One region of the Sporosarcina sp. AD_1 genome, then DNA from elsewhere that is predicted to be linked to it. Evidence: a T-box and tRNA genes for the amino acid it is inferred to sense, from the RefSeq annotation. Region 1 holds a T-box; the other holds one or more tRNA genes.

Region 1 (10,652 bases):
CATATGTTCTTCTTGAATGTTGTATGCTAATCAACTTGCCAGCGTCTTCTATTCACAAATTGAAGTACTACAAAATTCACCCACGAAATAATCGGGATAGCAATTATCAAAACAAGTGAATCCGTATTATCTACGCCGAAAATACGCGCCTCTTCATTCATACTGTACAGAATGAACATGGATGAAAGTAAGATGATCATATTTACAAACACAGCTGTTACCATACTCCATCTTTTATGGTTCGTCTTTTTCAGGATAACAACTGACCCTATTGTTGAGAGCACTAGAGAAAAGAATATTATTACATAAACCAGATGAATCCCCCCTGTTTTATTCATTCATCTTCTTGTCATCTACTGACATACCTAAACCATTGAACCCTTAAAGGTGTATTTCCATAGTATACCAAGCATCATGTATTTTTATCAAAGCAAGTTGGAAGCTACCTATAAGCCAACAAAAAGAACACTTTTAATACAACAAAAAAAGCTGGCGGTCTCTTCTAAATAGAAGGCCGCCAGCTAGTATTACATTTCTTTCAACTCTTCAATCCGGCGCTCGACTGCCGCCTTCTTCTCTAAGTAATCTTTTTCTTTCTCGCGTTCTTCCGCAACTACCGCTTCCGGTGCTTTGGAAATGAATCGCTCATTGGACAGCTTGCCTTGAACGCGTTTCACTTCGCTGTCCCACTTCGCCAATTCCTTCGTGAGACGTGCAATTTCTTCTTCGACATTGATCAAGCCTTCTAGCGGCAAGAACAGTTCTGCTCCTGTAATGACAGCGGACATCGATTTGCCTGGTGCTGAAATGCCAATGCCGATTTCAAGTGTTTCCGGGTTGCAGAAACGTTCGATGTAATTCCGGTTCGCTTCCAGCACGTCTACAATCGCCTGATCTTTAGCTGCGATGTACAAGGAAACTTTCTTGCTCATCGGCGTGTTTACTTCCGCACGGATATTACGCACCGCATGGATCAGATCGACGAGCAGTTTCATTGCGGACGCTTTGTCTGTATCCGTTAGTGACGTATCAACAACCGGCCAAGCAGCTGTCGTGATTGATTCGCCTTCATGCGGTAGGTTTTGCCAGATCTCTTCCGTAATGAACGGCATAAGTGGATGCAATAGACGCATCGTGTTATCGAGCACATAAGCGAGCACTGAACGTGTCATCTTCTTCGCTGCTTCATCTTCACTGTATAACGGCAATTTCGCCATCTCGATGTACCAGTCGCAGAAATCGTCCCAGATGAAATTGTAAAGGGCACGGCCGACTTCACCGAACTCATACTTGTCAGCGAGTTTCGTTACTTGCTCTATCGTTTCGTTCAAACGTGTCAAAATCCAAGCATCTGCTACGGATTTCTCACCAGACAAATCGATTTCCTCATATGTCATGCCATCCATGTTCATCAAAGCAAAACGGGAGGCATTCCAGATTTTATTCGCAAAGTTCCAGATCGCTTCTACTTTCTCTGTCGAGAAACGAAGGTCTTGGCCTGGTGATGAACCCGTTGCCAGGAAGTAGCGCAATGCATCTGCTCCGTACTGATCGATGACATCCATCGGGTCCACGCCGTTGCCGAGCGACTTGGACATCTTCCGTCCATCTTCTGCACGCACAAGGCCATGAATGAGCACGTCTTTGAATGGACGTTGCCCCGTAAATTCGATCCCCTGGAAAATCATGCGGGATACCCAGAAATAGATGATATCGTAGCCCGTGACGAGCGTATCAGTTGGATAGTAGCGCTTGAATTCTTCGTTTTCGGCATCCGGCCAGCCCATTGTCGAGAACGGCCATAGCGCGGAAGAGAACCAAGTGTCCAGAACGTCATTGTCCTGGTTCCAGTTTTCGATATCCGCAGGTTCTTCATGTCCTACATACACTTCGCCTGTTTCTTTATGATACCAAGCCGGAATCCGGTGGCCCCACCAAAGCTGACGAGAGATACACCAGTCATGCAGGTTTTCCATCCAATTCAAATACGTTTTTTCGAAACGTTCCGGTACAAAATTGACTTTGCCTTCGCCATGCTGAAGATCGATCGCTTCTTTCGCGAGAGGCCCCATTTTAACGAACCATTGTGTGGATAAATATGGTTCCACGACAGCGCCGCTCCGCTCTGAATGGCCGACTGCATGTAAATGTTCTTCAATTTTAAAGAGGACACCCATATCCTGCAAATCCTTAACGATCTGTTTGCGGCATTCGAAACGATCCATGCCTTCGTATTTGCCAGCCAGTTGATTCATCGAGCCGTCTTCGTTCATGACGAGTACGCGAGGCAAGTTGTGGCGGTTCCCGATTTCAAAGTCGTTCGGGTCATGGGCAGGCGTAATTTTTACCGCACCGCTTCCGAATTCCATGTCGACATAATCATCAGCAACAATCGGAATTTCACGGCCGACGATTGGCAATTTGACCGTTTTTCCGATCAAATGCTTGTAACGCTCATCTTCTGGATGAACCGCAACCGCCGTATCCCCAAGCATTGTTTCAGGACGAGTCGTCGCTATTTCGATGCTTCCGGTTCCGTCCGCTAGTGGGTAGCGCATATGATAGAATGCACCCTGCACATCCTTATGGATTACTTCAATATCAGAGATGGCTGTTTTGGTTGCCGGATCCCAGTTGATAATATATTCGCCGCGATAGATAAGTCCTTTTTCATACAATTTGACAAAGACTTCACGAACTGCGCGAGATAGACCTTCATCAAGCGTAAACCGTTCACGGGAATAATCGAGTGCTAGACCAAGCTTTGACCATTGCGCACGGATGTGGCTGGCATATTCCTCTTTCCATTTCCATGTTTCTTCAAGGAATTTTTCCCTACCTAAGTCATATCTTGTTTTGCCATCAGCACGAAGTTTTTCTTCTACTTTCGCTTGTGTCGCAATCCCTGCATGGTCCATGCCTGGCAGCCATAGTGCGTCGTAGCCCTGCATCCGTTTCATACGAATCAGAATATCTTGCAACGTCGTGTCCCATGCGTGGCCCAAATGCAATTTACCTGTTACGTTCGGCGGTGGGATAACGATCGTATATGGTTCTTTCCCACTTTCCGGCTGCGCTTCAAAATACTTGCCTTTAAGCCACCACTCGTATCGGCCCGATTCAATCGACTGCGGATCGTACTTCGTTGGCATTGTATTATTTTCAGTTGTCATACCAATTCCTCCTTCAATTCAACCATTACTCTACAGGATGCATATGAGCGGAAAAGATGCGGGAGGTTTTCCGGAAAATAAAAAAACCCCTATCGCCAAAAAGGACGAAGGAGTTATATTCGCGGTACCACCTTTATTCATGCAAACTAACGTCTGCACCTCAACATCTTGTAACGGCTTCTAACCGGCTTCCGCTACTTCAATGTTCACGGAAACTGCTCCCGGGTGACATTCGACAAAACCATTCATAAGCTCTTTCACCAGGCGAGCCCTCTCTAAAATGAACCGTCATGTGTACTATCCCGTTCCACGCATCAATATGCAGTTGACACTATTGTACCGGAATGGAATAGGAAACGTCAACCACTTTACGAAAGGAAGATTGTGATGAGAAGAGGGTATAATCCTTATTTATTGCCACCATGGCTGCGGAAAACACGTTTTTATTGCAAGGGTATTATTATACCGATTTGCTGCTTTCAATTGATCCGATTATTAATTATCCCGACAACCGGTGACTTTCTCTTGCTCTGTCTGTTATGCGGAATCGCATTTCTGTTATACAAAAACATCATTTGAACGGAAGGTCGTTGTGGTCCATTCATCTTGAAGACTCGCGATGTATGATAGCATGTCGTCTCCCCCTGTGAACGAACTGCTGTCATACGTTGCGACGTGCGCTTCGAGAGCAGTCTGTTCTTCCTGGCGCGGGGCTTTTGCCGTAACTGCCACTGCCACCTTCTCTTCCGGCTCGGCAGCCATTGCCTCGACCGTGTCTTCAGCCACCGGTTTAGTTTCTGCTAACGGCGTCGTTGCCTCATCAACTGTATCTTCCTTCTTTACAGCCGCCGCTGCAGCCGTCTCACTCGGCTTTTCATTCTGCTTTGTCGCGTCCGCCTCAACTTTTCCTTCGCTCACTTCAGCTTGACTGATTTGTTTGGATACGGCTTGCTCTTCGGTTTTTGCCTCCGCGTGAACAACAGCTTCTTCCTTTTGTGCAGCCGCTTTTTCCTTCTGCTCATCAGCAACAACCGGCTCCTTCTTTGCGACCTCATTTACCGCTGCTTCAGGTTCCTTTTCCTTACCCTCCGCCATTTTATTACTGTCTTCTCCGTATACACAATCCACATCCCAAGTGATTTGAAGAACCCCTTCTTCATCGACGGTTGTCTTCACATCCTTCGCATGGACGTGCATCGGGTGGCCAACTTCAGGCGGTAGATCGATGTTCAACGGCACCGCATATTCAAAGTACCCTTGCTTGCCTTCCAGTTCGACATCGTCAATAAATACCGCCGCTTCAGGAAGTCCTTCCCCACGCTCCCCTTCTAGAAAATTGATTTTCGCAGCGATATGGTAGATGCCCGTCAACCTCACAGCGTCATCCGTTCTCTTTTCAGTAAAACCGGCCTTCACTTTCACCGACTGGGCATCTTGAGGAACGCCGATATGTCCCGGGAAATAAAACGATTCTTCCATCTTCCATTGTAAATTCCTCAACGAATTCCCTCCCTTGCTTCTTCTCATTTGCCATCATATGCATGGAAGCCTTGGAGTAGACTGCTTAGGCAGGAATTCAATAAAAAAACACTATGATTCGTAAATAACGGAATCATAGTGCAAAAATTTCATTGTCATTTTGATAACTTCTCAAACACTGTATGGAAAGCCTTCACTGTCTGCTCAATATGCTTTTCCGTATGTGCTGTGGATAGGAACATACCTTCGAATTGGGATGGTGGCAAGAAGATCCCTTCTTCGGCCATCAAACGGAAATACTCTGCAAAGAGATTTAAATCCGACGTTTTTGCTTTGTCATAATTGATGACATCTTCGTTTGTGAAGAAGTATCCGATCATCGACCCTGCACGGTTGACTGTGTGCGGGATATTGTATTTCGTAGCCGCTTCACGGAAACCTGCTTCCAATTGATCGCCCAGCTTCATGAAATGTTCATACGACGCAGGCGTCAACTTTTTCAATGTCTCAATACCAGCTGTCATGGCAAGTGGATTTCCGGATAATGTTCCGGCTTGGTATACAGTTCCTGCTGGCGCGATGTGCTCCATGATCTCCCGTTTACCGCCATATGCGCCGACTGGAAGCCCGCCACCGATTACTTTTCCAAGACAAGTCAAATCTGGCGTGATGCCAAAATAGCCTTGCGCACAGTTGTAACCGACGCGGAAGCCTGTCATGACTTCATCGAAAATCAACAGCGTGCCATTTTTCTCGGTCAATTCACGCAAACCTTCCAAGAAGCCAGGCTGTGGAGGAACGACCCCCATATTACCGGCTACAGGTTCCACGATGACACCAGCCAGATCATCCCCGAATTGCTCAAAGACCGCTTTTACACTTTCCAAGTCGTTGTAGGCAACGGTAATTGTATTTTTTGCGATACCTTCCGGAACACCTGGGCTATCCGGCAAGCCAAGTGTCGCGACACCTGAACCCGCTTTAATGAGCAAGGAATCCCCATGGCCATGGTAGCAGCCTTCAAATTTCAGGATTTTGTTGCGTCCTGTGTATCCGCGCGCCAATCGCAACGCACTCATTGTTGCTTCCGTACCGGATGAAACCATGCGGACCATTTCAATGGACGGCACTCGGTCGATCACAATTTTCGCCAGTTCATTCTCAAGCAATGTCGGAGCACCGAAGCTCGTCCCGGTTTCCGCGACTCGTTTGATTCCTTCGACTACATCTGGATCAGTATGTCCTAAGATAAGCGGGCCCCATGAAAGGACATAGTCGATATATTCGTTGCCATCGATATCCTTAATGATGGCACCTTTCCCGCTTTCCATGAAAATCGGGTCCATATTGACTGACTTGAATGCACGTACCGGCGAGTTTACCCCGCCTGGCAATAAGTTGACCGCTTCGGCAAATGCCTCTCTGGATTTCTCATATTGTCTGCTCACTCAATTCTCCTCCAACCAGCGCGCTGCGTCTTTGGCATGGTATGTCATGATGATATCCGCTCCAGCACGCTTCATACTTGTCAATGTTTCAAGAACGATTTGCTTTTCGTCAATCCAGCCGTTTTGTGCCGCTGCTTTCACCATTGCGTACTCGCCACTCACATTGTAAGCAACAACCGGCAAGAGGACATTATTTTTCACATCGCGAATAATATCCATATAGGACAGCGCCGGCTTCACAATAAGGAAATCTGCGCCTTCCATCACGTCCGACTCCGCTTCACGCAAAGCTTCCATCCGGTTCGCATAATCCATTTGATACGTCTTGCGGTCACCGAATTGAGGTGCGGATTCCGCTGCATCCCGGAACGGACCGTAATAAGCGGAAGCATATTTCACTGCATACGACATGATCGGTATATCTTCGAAGCCAGCTTCGTCCAACCCTTTTCGGATCGCCGCAACAAACCCGTCCATCATGTTTGATGGTGCAATAATATCAGCACCAGCCTTCGCTTGGCTTACCGCTGTCTTCGCAAGAAGATCCAATGAAGGATCGTTCAGCACTTTCTCTCCTTCAATGACACCGCAATGCCCATGGTCGGTATATTCGCATAAGCAAGTATCCGCAACGACAATCAATTCAGGATGACGTTCTTTTACAAAGCGAGTCGCTTTCTGGACAATTCCATGATCATGATACGCACCGGATCCGACTGCATCTTTTTCAGCCGGGATACCGAATAGGATGATCGATGGGATACCGAGTGAGACGACTTCATCCACTTCCGCAGCCAGCTGATCCAATGAAAACTGGTAAACGCCAGGCATAGAGGAAATCGCCTTTTTAATGCCTTCGCCTTCCGCTACGAAAATTGGATAAATGAAGTCTTCTTTTTTCAAGCTTGTTTCTCGCACCATTGAACGGAGTCCCGCCGAATTACGCAGCCGGCGGTTTCTTCTGAATTGCAAGTTGGTCATCTTTGCTCATCCTTTCGTCTCGCCAAAGCGTTGACGAGTTCCATTAATGTATAAATTTCGGGAGTGGCATGAACAGGTGCTCCTTCATCCAGAAGTGCCTGCTCCGTCACATGTCCAATCGCACCAATCGTAAAACCTTCCCAGCCGACAGCTGTCGCTACATTTTCTGCAAACACATGAACAGCAGAAGGACTGGCGAATAAAACGGAGACAGATGTACCCGTTCGAATCAACCTGATAATGGTCTCAACCGATTCGATAGCACTCTCTGTGCGATAGACCGTCCATTCCTCTACTGCAAAAGGCAGCTCCTCGCGTATCAAGGAACCTGCCAAAGACCCCCGAAGAAACAGAACTTTCATTTGCCTGTCTCCCGAGGGGCGAAATTGCTGGACAAACGTGTCCGCACTAAAAACAGTTGGAATGAAACCGACTGTAAAACCTAACCGTTCCAGTGCAGCCGCGGTCTGGGTCCCGACTGCAGCAATATTGAGGGTAAACTGGTCAGCCGATAAATGAAAACGTTCCATTTTTGCATGGAACGACCGGACAGCGGATTGACTTGTAAAAATGAGCCAATCGAATTGATTGCACTCCCGCATCCGGCTTTCATCTGTTGCCTCTACAATTTCCTCCACCCGAATGAGCGGCGCCGCTATCGGCTGTCCTCCATACTGCTCCACCACATCAAAAACTTCGGGTGATTTCTTTGTTCCGGTAAAGATGACGGTTTCTCCAGCAAGCGGTTTACCGTCAGTCATTCATTTCCGCCTTCACTTTCTCAATGACAGCAGCGGCCCCTTCTTCTTTCAGTTTGGCAGCTACCGCTTTTCCTACTTCTATAGCACTCTCGCCGCTGAACGTCTCTTTGAAGATCTCCTTCGCGTCTGGAGAAGCGATAAATCCAGTCAACTTCACTTCATTGCCATCTAGTTTTGCAAAACCGGCAATCGGCACTTGGCAGGAACCATCCATTTCACTAAGGAATGTACGCTCAGCCTCTACTTCTTTCCACGTTTTATCATCCGTCAGTTTCGATAGCTCTGCAAGAAGCTCTTCATCATCACTTCGGCATTCGATCGCAAGTGCTCCTTGCCCGACTGCTGGGATGCAATCCTCAAGTGCCATGTACTCCGTCACAACTTCATCGTTCCAGCCCATTCGCTTCAAGCCTGCTGCGGCCAATAGGATCGCATCATATTCGCCGTCTTGCATTTTTTTCAGGCGCGTATCAATATTTCCTCGAATCCACTTGATTTCGATATCTGGACGCATTAAAAGCAACTGGGAGCTTCGTCGTAAACTTGACGTTCCGACAACCGCTCCAGCCGGCAGGTCCATGAATTTGACATGGCCTTTTGAGATATACGCGTCACGTGCATCTTCACGAGGAGGGATGCAGCCGATCGTGAGTCCCTCTGGCAGAACCGCCGGCATATCCTTCATACTATGTACCGCAAAATCAATTTCCTTGTTATACAAGGCTTGCTCGATCTCTTTAACGAACAGTCCTTTTCCGCCAACTTTAGAAAGCATGACGTCGAGGATCTGATCGCCTTTCGTAACAATTTCCTTCACTTCAAATTCAAAGGGCGCCCCCGCTGCTTTCATCTGTTCAATAAACCAGTTTGTCTGCGTCAATGCGAGCTTGCTTCTTCTGGAACCTACGATGATTTTTCTCAATGAAACACATTCCTTTCCATAGAAAGCCCAATCCGTCTTCTTGACTGAAGCTAAATCCAAAAATGAAATTGTGATAGTTTACTGCCTAAGAAAAAATTGATGATGACGAAAAGAAAAGCGAAGACGTTCGCCCAAGCAAAATCGTTCGCTGTCAGTTTTCCACTCTTTTGCAAAAATAATACCAAACTATAAAGCAAAATGAGAAAGAATGAGCCGATGATCTTGATATCCAAGAATGTCCAATGATCGAGCGCCACGGTTGCCCATTGCATGCCTAAAATTAAACTGATCAGCAACAAAGGAATCCCCGTAAAAATGGCCGCTTTCATCCCAATCGCCGATTGATGCAAAGATGGAAACCTGGCAAATTGCTTTGTCCATTTCTTCTTTTTCAAAACCTTATAAACTAGCAAATATAAAATGGCGAATACGAGGGATATGGCAAACGCTGCATATGAAAGAATCGCGAATGTCACATGGATAAAAAGCAATTCAGAAATGAGCGATTCACCAATCGGAGACTGCTCAATCTGAAATGGCGCAAACGTATAAATCGTCATAAAGATAAACCCGATGACATTCAGGAAAAACACCGCAAATCCAACTTTATAAACGATATGCAGAATGATGGATAGCGTAATGAGCAACCACGAGAAAAAATAGATCCCTTCAAACAGGGAAAGGATCGGGAACCGTTTCGTTTCAATCATATGGAAAATCAAATAACCGGTTTGCAATACGTATACAAGCGAGAGTATCCAAAACGCACTGCGGTGAGCGACCGTATCTTTATTCAAATAATCAATGAAATAAAATACGAGGCTCACCGCGTACAGGATGACTACCACTTCATGGAACCTGGCCATGGTCATTTCAGCCATGATGCAATCTCTGCCTTTCAAACGGTGAAAGAGCGGACGGAATCGGAAGCCCCTTTTTAAGCCAAAGGGTGCATCCGACTCTTCCGATCAATATGACAATTCCGGAGCGCTGCCGATTTTCACCGGTTGAACGCTGTCTTTCGATTCCGTAGTTCCGGCTGGGATTGCAGATTCCTTCTCGGCAATGCCGAAAATTTGTTGGAATAGCGCCAGCTTTTCCATCGCATCCGGATCGGTCGCCAACTCTTTCGCCTGTAGGATCGGTTCTTTTAATAATTGATTGACAATGGATTTTGTATGTTTGTTCAGGAGTTTCTTCTCCCGGTCAGTCAAATTCGGCATTTTATTTTCGATGCTTGTCATCGCATCCGCTTGAATTTGGAGCGCTTTATTCCGCAATGTAGAAATGATTGGCACCACGCCAAGTGTCGCCACCCATTCTTTAAACATGACGATTTCCTGCTCAATCATGATGCCGATTTCATCAGCAGCACGCTTACGCTCGGCAAGGTTCGCTTCCACGATGCCCTGCATATCATCAATGTCATATAAGAAGACGCTTGGAAGTTCGCCAATGCGAGGATCCAAGTCACGCGGCACTGCGATGTCGACCATAAACAAAGGCTTCCCTTTACGAAGCTTCTCCACCATTTGCATAAGTTCCAAGTCGATGACAAAATCCGTAGCACCTGTCGAGCTGATCAAAATATCAGCTTCGAGTAAAGTGCATTGCAGCTCCTGCATCGATTTGGCGCTTCCACCGAATTGTGCAGCAAGGTTTTCTGCCTTGGACAACGTCCGGTTGACGACAGTCACTTGGCCTACACCATTACCATACAAGTTTTTAATGGCGAGCTCACCCATTTTGCCTGCGCCGAGGATGACGATATGTTTATCGTTCAACGTACCGAAAATCTTTTTGCCCAGTTCTACGGCAGCATAAGAAACGGAAACCGCATTTTCACCAATTGCCGTTTCCGAATGTGCCCGCTTCGCAAGCGTAATCG
Region 2 (10,652 bases), on a different contig from region 1:
AGATATATTTGCCAGTACCGTTTAGCGTAACTTGCTCCAGAATCAAATTTTGCCACACATTCTCAATGGCGATCGCATCTTCTTTCGTCATCTCTTCCGTATGGCGGACGGAATATTCAGGATCCCTGCCGATCACTACAAGTGGCACGTCAGGAAATTCACCTGCTTGCTTTATGTTCAGCGCACAGTTTTCCCAAGCATTTATTTCTGAAGCCATCGCTTTGTACAAATTGGGATTCGTTTGACAAAGGATCATATTACGTTGTGCCGAAGGGGAAAGCATAAGTTGGTTGCTTTCCAGTTGTGGTTTGATCTCTTCAGCCAATTGCTTCGGGGTCATCCTGGAATAATGGATGCATTTCTCTATCCAGCGTTCGTCAGAATCGTCATCATGAGACAAAGGAATTTGGTTTAATCTTTGAAGATGAATGGATGTCGAATCGACTAAAATAACACCTGCAACTGAGTTCGGGAAGAGCTTTGCAAAGTGCTGCGCACATAAACCGCCGTAGGAATGCCCGGCTAGCAGGACGGGCTCAGTAATCCTGTGTATGTCTAGGAACTGTTTGAGATCAAGAGCTGTCGTATACGTAGTCCTGCTTTCCTCGCCAAGCTCGCTATTACCAACTCCTGGTCTATGTACAACAACGACTGTCGTTAACTGGCATAGTTGATTATAAACAAGCTCCCATTCATACATGGAAGAGGACATGCCCGGCAAGATGACAACAGTGGGGCTTCCTGTTCCACCCCTCAAGGCCTCGATTTTTTTATCCCCAATAGCAGTTATTATCTTCTGCATTTCAGAACCTCATTTCGCTGTATTCTTATTGATCTAATGAATTTCAAGAACTCGGATGTTGTTATAGCTCTGTATTCGATGGAGCATGATAGGAATCCTGCAATTAGAAAAATCCTGCAAAGCGCACATGCTTTCTAACTTTGAGAAAGAAGAGTTTTTCATTCAAATGAACGTTTGACTATCTAGCGAAATGAAGGTACATTATATTCAAATGAACGTTTGAATGAAAGGGGATTTGGGATTGAATACGTATAAAGTAGATGTCCTCATAATTGGAGCAGGACAGGCAGGGTTGTCAATGGGTTACTATTTGCAGCGATATAGTAAAAACTTTGTCATTCTTGATCAAGGGACGGAAGTGGGGGAGGTGTGGAGGAGAAGATATGATTCTCTTCAACTTTTTACGCCTAGGATGTACAGTTCATTGCCGGGATTAGCACTCGAGGGAGATCCCCATGGCTTTCCGACAAAAGATGAGGTGGCCGATTATTTGAAACGGTACGCAATAGAATTGTCGTTGCCGATCCAACTCCGAACAAAAGTGCTGAAACTGACACGAGATTCAGAAGGATTTTGTATTGAAACTAACAGAGGGACGTATTGGGCTGGTCAAGTCATCATTGCAACCGGCCCCTTCCATACGAAACGGGTGCCAGACTATGCGAAACAAGTGAGTTCTCATATTCTTCAAATACACTCGTCCGAATATAAGAATGCAAGTCAACTGAATGGAGGGAATGTTCTAGTTGTCGGTGGGGGGAACAGTGGCGCACAAATTGCCGTAGAGTTAGCGGAGACAAGTAATACCTTCTTAGCTGTCAGTAAACCGCTTCGCTATTTTCCTTTAACAGTAGGTAGAAAAAGTGTATTTTGGTGGTTTGATAAAATCGGATTGTTACATGCAACTAGTACATCGATTATTGGACGAAAGCTAAGGGAAAAGGGCGACCCCGTATTTGGCTATCAACTACGCTCTGCTATAAAAAAAGGAAAGGTCAATGTGAAGGGCAAGGTTTCGAATGCAGACGGAAAAAATGTATTCTTTGAAGACGGGACCTCTATTCAGGTGGACAACATCATCTGGGCGACCGGTTTCGAGCCTTCTTATGGTTGGATACATATTGATGGAGTTTTAAATGAACGAGAGGAAGTCATCCATGAGCGTGGAGTCAGCCCGATCAACGGTCTCTATTTTCTCGGTTTACCGTGGCAATCGCATAGGGGATCCTCCTTATTGCTGGGTGTTGGGGATGATGCCAACTATATCATGCAGAAAATTGTAGATTAAGAGTTGGGATAGAAACGAAATGGTATGATGTAAGTATTACAGCGAGATATAGAGGGAGAGAAATAATGGTTGTATTCCAAGAGTTGAGAGACAAGCAAGATTACAATTTCTTTCAGGAGATGTTTTATGAATCCATTTACATTCCTGAAAACAAACCATCCATAGGGGAGCTGTTGAGTGAACCGAATTTACGAAAATACTATGATGGGTGGGGGAGAAGAGGAGACTTCGCTTTACTGGCCAAAAATGATGATGCCCAAGCGATGGGGGCAGTATGGTACAGGATATTCGATTCAGAAAATAAAGGATATGGCTTTGTCGATGAGGACACACCTGAACTAGGAATTGCTGTCAGAGAAGAATATCGAGGCAAAGGTGTCGGAATGGCATTGATGCAAAATGTTATTAAACGTGCAAAAGAGGAAGGGTACACAGGCATTTCTCTAAGTGTGGATTTGGAAAACAGAGGTGCGATTGAGCTGTATGAAAAACTTGGATTTCAGGATTATGAAACGGTTGGTACATCTAAGACGATGCTCTATCGGTATTAGAAGAAATAGTGTATTAGAATAAATCTATTAGATACTGGCGCCTTTTCTAAAGGGCGCTGTTTTTTTGAGAATTAATAATTCCTACTAAAATTACCAATTCTTCTAAGGAAATAGTACAATCTTATGTAAGGTTGATTCAGAAAAGTTTGCCGCTTCCTGAGATGTGTTGCTGGCAGGCTGACATATGAGGGAGGGAGTAGGAATGAAAGCTGTCATATTTGATTTTGACGGAACGTTAGCCGATACGTTGCCAATCTGTTTTTATTCTTTTCAAAGGGTTTTTGAGGTGTTCGATAAAAGAAAACTAACTACGCAACAAGTTGAAGAGATGTTTGGACCATCTGAAATTGGCATTATTCAGCAACAGCTGTTACATCCTGCGAAAGAAGATGCGATCGAACACTTTTACCAAATTTATTCCGAATATCATAATGAGCTAGTACTGGAGAACAAAGAGATAATCGAACTTTTATTGTTACTAAAAACGTTACATATCAAAATAGGTATTTTCACGGGAAAAGCGCGAAGAAGTTTAGATATCTCTTTAAAGGCATTGAATATGGAGGGGATGTTCGATGTTATCGTTACCGGTGATGATGTAGTAAAGCCTAAACCTGATCCGGAGGGGCTACTGAAAGCAGTAAACCTGTTGAAGGTAGATAAAATAGATACTGTTTTTATTGGAGATACCGATGCTGATATTATTGCAGGCAAGAAAGCTGGTATTACTACTATTAGAGTGAGTTGGCTGGCGAAAGAGCAAATTGGTTCATTTGGTGAAAAGCCCAATTCCGTGTTATCGAATGTTAAGGAATTCCACTGTTTGGTAAAGGAGAGAGTTGGCAAATGAATCATCTATGGTTGGAGTGGACAAAACGAATTCAAGCGATCGCACAGTCAGGACTGGCTTTTTCCAAAGACATGTATGATATCGAGCGCTATGAAGAATTACGCGAGATAAGTGTAGAGATGATGGCGGCACATACTGATTTAGAAATAGAGAAGATTAGAGAACTTTTTACAAATGAAGAAGGTTATCAAACACCCAAAAACGATGTGCGCGGAGTCGTTTTTAAAGACGGACGGATTTTAATGGTTAAAGAAAAAGCGGATGACAAGTGGGCATTGCCTGGTGGTTTTTGCGATATCGGATTGTCACCCTCTGAAAATGTATTGAAAGAAATAAAGGAAGAGTCCGGCTACGATGTAGTTCCTGTAAGACTATTGGCTTTGTTTGATAAGAATAAACATCCTCATCCTCCGGAAGCCTATCACTATTATAAAATATTTATCTTATGCGAGCTGATTGGCGGAGAAGCCAGTGCTAGCGGGGAGACAAGCAGTATCGGCTTTTTCGAGGAAGATCAATTACCTAGAGTATCAGCTAATCGAAATACGGAATGTCAGATTAAGAAGATGTTTGAGTTTTTAAGGGATCCTTCGAAAGAAACGATATTTGATTAATTGAGAGGAAAAAGCCCGATTAGGATTTTTATCTAATCGGGCTTTCAAGAAGAGTTTTCCTGATTAAAGCGATCCCGCCACAAGATTCCCCTTGTAAAACACCGCTTTTCGTTTAGCTCGTCTTGCGACTGCTTCTGCAGAGCAACTTGCTTCTGCTAAGACGATATTCGCTTCATCACCAACTTGGGGCCACAGTCGTTTTCCTGCTTCGTTCAATGGAGTAATGCCGCCAGTAATAAAACCAATCGTTTCACCTAGTTTGCGCTCCGTCACTCGGCCGGACAATTCTGCGAACCGGCCGGCGCGTTCCAGGATATCGCCATTTCCGAACGGAGACCAAGAATCGAAAATATTGTCACAGGCAACTCCGACTTGTACCCCTTTTTCATGTAGAAAATTCACTGGAGGAATAACTCTTCCAATAGGCACGCTCGTGATGATTGAAATTCCAAGATCTGAAAGCATTTGAGCCATGTCATCTGCTTCTCTTCCGGCCATATCTCCTAATGCGAATGCGTGGCTAACCGTCACGCGGTCCTGCCATCCTGCCTCCTCCGTTAACTTGGCAAGTCTTTTAATAGTAGCCAATCCCAGTTGACCAGGATCGTGTAAGTGTAAATCTATATCGACATTTCCTTCAACGGCAATTTCCATCATTTCTTGCAAGGACTTTTCCATATCACCGTCAACAGTTGCTGGATCGACCCCTCCCACTAATGTGGCACCTTGACGAACGGCTTGCCTCACTAAATCCTGACTGTTTGACAGAAGCAATCCGTGTTGCGGGAAGGCGACGATTTCGTGGGAGAGCATGCCTTCATAATCGGATAATGCCTCCTGGACAGCATACAGGTTGTCAAGCCCCACTTCAGGATAAAGGTCCACATGAGTTCGGATATGTGTAGAACCCGCTTTCATCAGTGTTTCAATTAGCACTTTTGCTCTTTCTTTCGTTGTCGTTGGCAACGTAGGGAGAACCCGTTTTTCAATCTCAAACCGCTCAAATATATTGGCTGCAGGTGTGACGGACCTCCATTGGTCACCCAGCAGTGTTTTGTCCAAATGCACATGCATTTCTTTAAAAGATGGCAGAGCCAAAAGGTTTCCTGCATTCTTTCTCGGCAACTTATCATCTATTGACGTATCGGAAGAAACTATTTTAGCGATCTTCCCATCTTCAATCAGGAGGTGGAAGGTGTCGGTTTGGGTTCCTGTGATCACTTCATTCTCAAAATGGTACCCGTTTTCTAACAGAACATTTGTTAACCAGTAGGATGAATTCAATTGGCTCCCTGCTTTCTATCTTCATTTTTTCGTATTATAAACTAGAAAAGTCTTATTAACCTACTATTTAATCTGGTTCGACATGTATATGGACATCGTATACGCCATGATCATTGATTAATAGTGACTCCACTCGAGTGGCAATTTCGTGAGCTTCCTCAATAGTTAAGGAGGCATCAACCAGGATGACTGCGTCAAGCACTTCGTTATTTCCGTAAAATCTGCCTTTCATCTCTTTAACGGATATAACTCCGTCGACTTCTTTAATGATCTTTTCATATAGGTTAATTTTGTCCACATCAAAACCATCTGAGAGCTCATGAGAAGCGGATTTGAAAATATCCCAGGCCGTTTTACAAATCAACAGACCGACAATGATGGCGGTCACGGTATCCAGCCAACCCATGTTAAATTGTGAAGCAAAGATGCCTATCGCTGTCCCTATACTGACCCAAGCGTCGGAAATATTATCTTTCGCAGCCGCCATGACCGCCTTGCTATTTATTCGCGTGGCTAGTTTTTTGTTATATCGATAGACGAAGTACATAACGATTGCTGAAAAAACACCTGTAACAGCTGCTCCTAGATGAGGAGGCTCTTTGACGCCTTGGAAGGTAGTCATGATTGCCTCGTTTAATACTTGAATCCCAACCGCCAGCATGATGAAGGATGCAACCATTGAAGCGATCGTTTCACTTTTCCAATGCCCATAGCCATGATCTTGATCTGCTGGCTTTTGTGAAATCCGCAATCCAATCAGAACGGCAACCGATGCAATTATATCCGTCGTGTTATTTAAACCATCCGCTCGTAAAGCAGCAGAATCACTCCAATATCCTACAATGAGTTTAATGATGGAGAGGCATATATAAGCAATGATACTTATGATGGCTCCGCGTTCTCCTAATTTTAAGTTTTTATATTTAAGGTCTTCCAACTCCTTCACCTCCTTTCGATATCATAGATAATTCCCTGAGGAAACATTCTTTCCTGTAAGCAACAAAAAACCCTCGACTGATTACAGTCGAGGGTGAGAAATTGAAAAATATATGAAATCCGGTTGGCGTTATTCGTATCAATAGAATCACTCACTTCGTTAAGGCGTTCTTTAACAATAGCATGTATGAGGTAGGGTGACAATTATAGTTTGCTAATCTAGCTAGTTGATTAAGGAGCTGATCCATTGTCAGTTAGAATTATTAAGCCATTAATAAAGGTGCTTTACCACTTCGTGTTGAAATATGTTTAGGAGTGAAAGGGGGAACATAGGATGCAGAAATTAATAAGTGATAGTTTCGAAGAGACAAGAAATGATTTAATGAAAGAAATAACCTATTTAAGTGGTGATCAATTTAATCGTAAACCTGATTTGAATAGTTGGAGTATTGCGCAAGTATGTCATCATTTAGTGTTAGTAGAATCGGTCACAATTAAGGCGATTGCCTGGGGACTTAAGGAGGAAAATAGTACTCAGAAGGAACGTCAAAAAATTGGTCTCCTATTAGATAGGACGAGAAAGATTAGAGCTCCAAAAATAGTTGAACCCGATAACGATCCATTTAATGTTGAACAAATAATTGATTTGCTGAATCGTTCTAGAGAAAAATTGGTGGCTTTTCTTAGCACGATTGACGATGAATCTATCTTGACAAAAAAATCAGTGAAGCATCCGGCTTTCGGTGAATTGCCTTTGGATCAATGGATTGAAGTCATCTATTTGCATGAAAAGCGTCACATTGAACAAATAAAAGATATTAAAACACAACTGGATGCAAATTAAGAACTTTGTTTATTAATGGACATTCAGTTTAAAACCTCAAAAAAACAGCCCCTAGACATTCGGCTAAATAAGACGATCTTCGGAGAAGGTTGTTGTTCCGACAACCTTCCTGTGGATTTGGCGCTAAAGGATTCATACTGGGCTCCAACCAGCAACTTATACCGTTGTAATCCTTAATAATTAATCTTGTATTACCATTTATACCGAAAGGTCATAGCTTGTCAGTACAAACTATGGGAAGGAGTGAAGTTATGAAATTTCTGCTTACATCTGGAGGCGTCATAAACAAAAGCATACACGATGAACTTGTTGACATGCTGGGCAAGCCGATTGCTGACTCAAACGCTTTGTGCATCCCCACTGCGATGTATGGACATCCATGGGTTGGACCTGGCGTCAAAGCCTGGGAGTTCATCAGTGGGAAAGAAGAAAATCCCATGGTGAACCTCGGTTGGAAATCCATCGGCATCTTGGAGCTCACAGCGCTTCCAAGTATAGACGAAAACCGCTGGGTACCCGTGGTTCAGGAGACAGATGTATTGCTGGTGTCAGGTGGCGACGCCCTCTACCTATGTCACTGGATGCGTCAATCCGGGCTATCAGACCTTATTCCGTCACTGAACTCAGTCTATGTGGGAATGAGTGCCGGGAGCATGGTGATGACCCCTAACATAGGGGAATATTTTGTTGGCTGGACTCCACCAGGCGGTGGTGATGAAACACTGAGCCTCGTTGACTTTTCAATCTTTCCGCACCTGAATCACGAGCTGTTGCCGGGAAACACCCTTGCTGCCGCAGAGAAATGGGCATCCAGTATGCAGGGACCTGCGTACGCGATTGACGATCAAACCGCAATCAAAGTAGTCGAAGGAACTGTAGAAGTTGTATCCGAAGGTCTTTGGAAACTCCTTTCAACTTGATATCTTATAAAACTGAGTTTAACAAACAGGTGCTTTGGTTTAACAAGAGGCTGGCTTAAGGGGAAGATCCAACAAATCTACTCCGTGGGGAATGAAACGGGCATTATAAAGAGGAGTGTGAAGATAGTAGAGGAGAAAATCAGCGGACAAAAGGTAAAAAACCACAAAAAAACAGCCCCTAGGCATCCGGCCTAATAAGACTGTTTCGGAGAAGTATCGTTGTTCCGACAATACTTCCAAGGGTTTGGCACCCAATGATTCCGACTGGGCTCGAACCAGCGACCTCTACCCTGTCAAGGTAGCGCTCTCCCAGCTGAGCTACGGAATCGGTTTTGCTAGGAATGTTCTCTCGAACACATTTATTATATTAGCATGCTCGCTAGGTTGTTGCAAGCGCCTGTTAAAAAATAAATATTTTCAGTCATTGTTGACAGTGATCGAAGGTCTGCCATACAATAAAAGGAGATTGGTTTTGATTGGAACAAAGAGAGGTGCTCTTTTTATGAGTGAAGTAGGATCGAAATAGGATGAACTGAATGAAATAGCTCAACCTGAGTTTCGTGTAGGAGGAAATTATCCTGCCGTTTCTTTGTGTTGCATTATTTCGCCAACCTATGAAGATACCTACATCGCTTTATAAGGGTTCCGGTCTTGTCGTTAGTCTCAGCTAACGGTTTTTCTGCATCTTTATAATTCGAACTTCGAGCAGTCGGGTATCCCGCTGCTTTTTTATTTTGGGGCGGTTCTCTTGCTGTAGTATGATTTCTCCAGCGGATCGTTCCCATTCATCCTCCAATAAAATCAGTTGAATGGGTATCTTCATTTATTACAAAATGAGGAGCATGCCGAATGAATGAAATGACATATGAGAAATTGCAATGGAATGAGTTGAAGGAACGATTAAAAGAATGCTGTTCCAGTGAATTGGGGCAGCAGCTGGTCGAGCGACTTGAGCCGAGCAGCCAGTTGAAGATTGTCGAGGAGAGGCTGCGCGAAACATCGGAAGCCAGAACACTCGTTGATATGGATACCCATCTGCCGATGGCGGGAGTCGCCGCTGTACATCGAACGTTATCTAAACTTGAAAAGGGCATGATGCTGGAGCCGGCTGATTTCACAGGAATTGCTGATTTTTTGCGGGGATGCCGGAAAATTAAACAGTTTATGCAGGAGAAATCGTTTTATGCTCCGACGTTAAGCAGTTATTCACAATCCATGACTGAGCTCCTGCAAGTGGAAAATGAAATCGCATCAATTATCGTGAACAATCAAGTAGCTTCCACTGCCAGTCGTCAGCTGGGCCGAATTCGGAAAGCGATGGAAACGACGAAGGGGAAGATTCAAGAACGGCTTCAGAAGTTTTTGCGGAATCCAGCCAATAAAGAGATGATCCAGGAATTCTTTATTAGCCAAAAAGACGATCATTATACGATACCAATTAAAGCTACCTACAAACATCAAATAGAGGGAGTCATTATCGAGCAATCTTCAAAAGGTTCTACTGTATTTATTGAGCCGGCAGTCGTTGCCAAGTTAACGAATGAGCTGTCGATTCAGCGGGTTGAGGAAGCGGTTGAAGAATATCAGCTTTTGGCTACGCTGACAGGGCTTGTAGCAGAACATTTACAAGCGATTAAAGTAAATATTGAATTGATTGGACAATACGATTTCGCCTTTGCGAAAGGGAAGCTCAGTAAGCAGATGGAAGGAATCGCGCCACGTGTCAATGAACATGGCTACAGCAAGTTAGTCGACTGTAAACATCCTTTGCTCGGCAGCCACGCCGTTCCTTTAAATTTTGAAATTGGTGATTCATATCGAGGCTTGATTATTACCGGACCGAATGCAGGCGGAAAAACGGTCGTCTTAAAAACGTTTGGACTGTTAACACTGGCCACGATGGCCGGCCTCCATATTAGTGGTACGACCGAGACAGAGATTTCCCTGTTTCATCAGATCTTTGTTGATATTGGGGATAATCAAAGCATGGAGAATGCCCTCAGCACATTCTCGTCCCATATGAAAAATATTTCGGATATCATGCGTGTGGCTGACCATCGAACATTGCTGCTTTTCGACGAAATTGGAAGTGGCACTGAACCGAACGAAGGAGCAGCTCTTGCCATTGCATCGCTGGAAGAATTTTATCAAATGGGATGCATTGTAGTCGCCACGACGCATTACGGAGAGATCAAACGGTTCTCGGAGCAACATGATGACTTTATGAATGCAGCAATGCAATTTAAAAATGAAACATTGGAACCGACGTATCAGCTCTTAATCGGAATGTCGGGAGAAAGCAATGCTTTGTGGATTGCGAGGAAAATGGAGCTGCATGATAAGGTGATCACGAAGGCAAAACGATATATGAATGAAAAAGAATATGATTTTGCGAAAGTGCGAAGTGAAAAGATCCGAAAACCACGACTCCTGAAACAAGAAAGCGAATTGGTATACGAGTATGCCATTGGTGACAAAGTAAAGCTATTGGAGTCTGGAGAAAGCGGGATCATTTATCAAGAGCGGAATCAATTTAACAATGTCGTGGTCTTTAATGAGGGAG

Evidence for each region. The T-box of region 1 lies ahead of ACSW3C_RS01130 (valine--tRNA ligase). A T-box ahead of a tRNA ligase gene usually reads a tRNA of that ligase, here a tRNA-Val.
Region 2: it encodes a tRNA-Val, which carries the amino acid that the T-box ahead of ACSW3C_RS01130 (valine--tRNA ligase) is inferred to sense. The anticodon was not compared.

Annotation. Positions count from the first base shown of each region.
Region 1 is NZ_JBPVIR010000001.1:219,949-230,600, forward strand. Features, by position in the region: gene ACSW3C_RS01130 (valine--tRNA ligase) at 528-3,173, opposite strand; T-box leader at 3,271-3,492, opposite strand; gene ACSW3C_RS01135 (hypothetical protein) at 3,732-4,673, opposite strand; gene hemL (glutamate-1-semialdehyde 2,1-aminomutase) at 4,808-6,100, opposite strand; gene hemB (porphobilinogen synthase) at 6,101-7,081, opposite strand; gene ACSW3C_RS01150 (uroporphyrinogen-III synthase) at 7,078-7,842, opposite strand; gene hemC (hydroxymethylbilane synthase) at 7,835-8,764, opposite strand; gene ccsA (cytochrome c biogenesis protein CcsA) at 8,815-9,645, opposite strand; gene hemA (glutamyl-tRNA reductase) at 9,733-10,652, opposite strand, start outside.
Region 2 is NZ_JBPVIR010000008.1:111,123-121,774, forward strand. Features, by position in the region: gene ACSW3C_RS15915 (alpha/beta fold hydrolase) at 1-802, opposite strand, end outside; gene ACSW3C_RS15920 (flavin-containing monooxygenase) at 1,044-2,090, shown strand; gene ACSW3C_RS15925 (GNAT family N-acetyltransferase) at 2,156-2,641, shown strand; gene ACSW3C_RS15930 (HAD family hydrolase) at 2,844-3,491, shown strand; gene ACSW3C_RS15935 (NUDIX hydrolase) at 3,488-4,105, shown strand; gene ACSW3C_RS15940 (amidohydrolase) at 4,169-5,389, opposite strand; gene ACSW3C_RS15945 (cation diffusion facilitator family transporter) at 5,457-6,326, opposite strand; gene ACSW3C_RS15950 (DinB family protein) at 6,660-7,169, shown strand; gene ACSW3C_RS15955 (Type 1 glutamine amidotransferase-like domain-containing protein) at 7,421-8,089, shown strand; tRNA gene ACSW3C_RS15960 (tRNA-Val) at 8,345-8,417, opposite strand; gene ACSW3C_RS15965 (endonuclease MutS2) at 8,939-10,652, shown strand, end outside.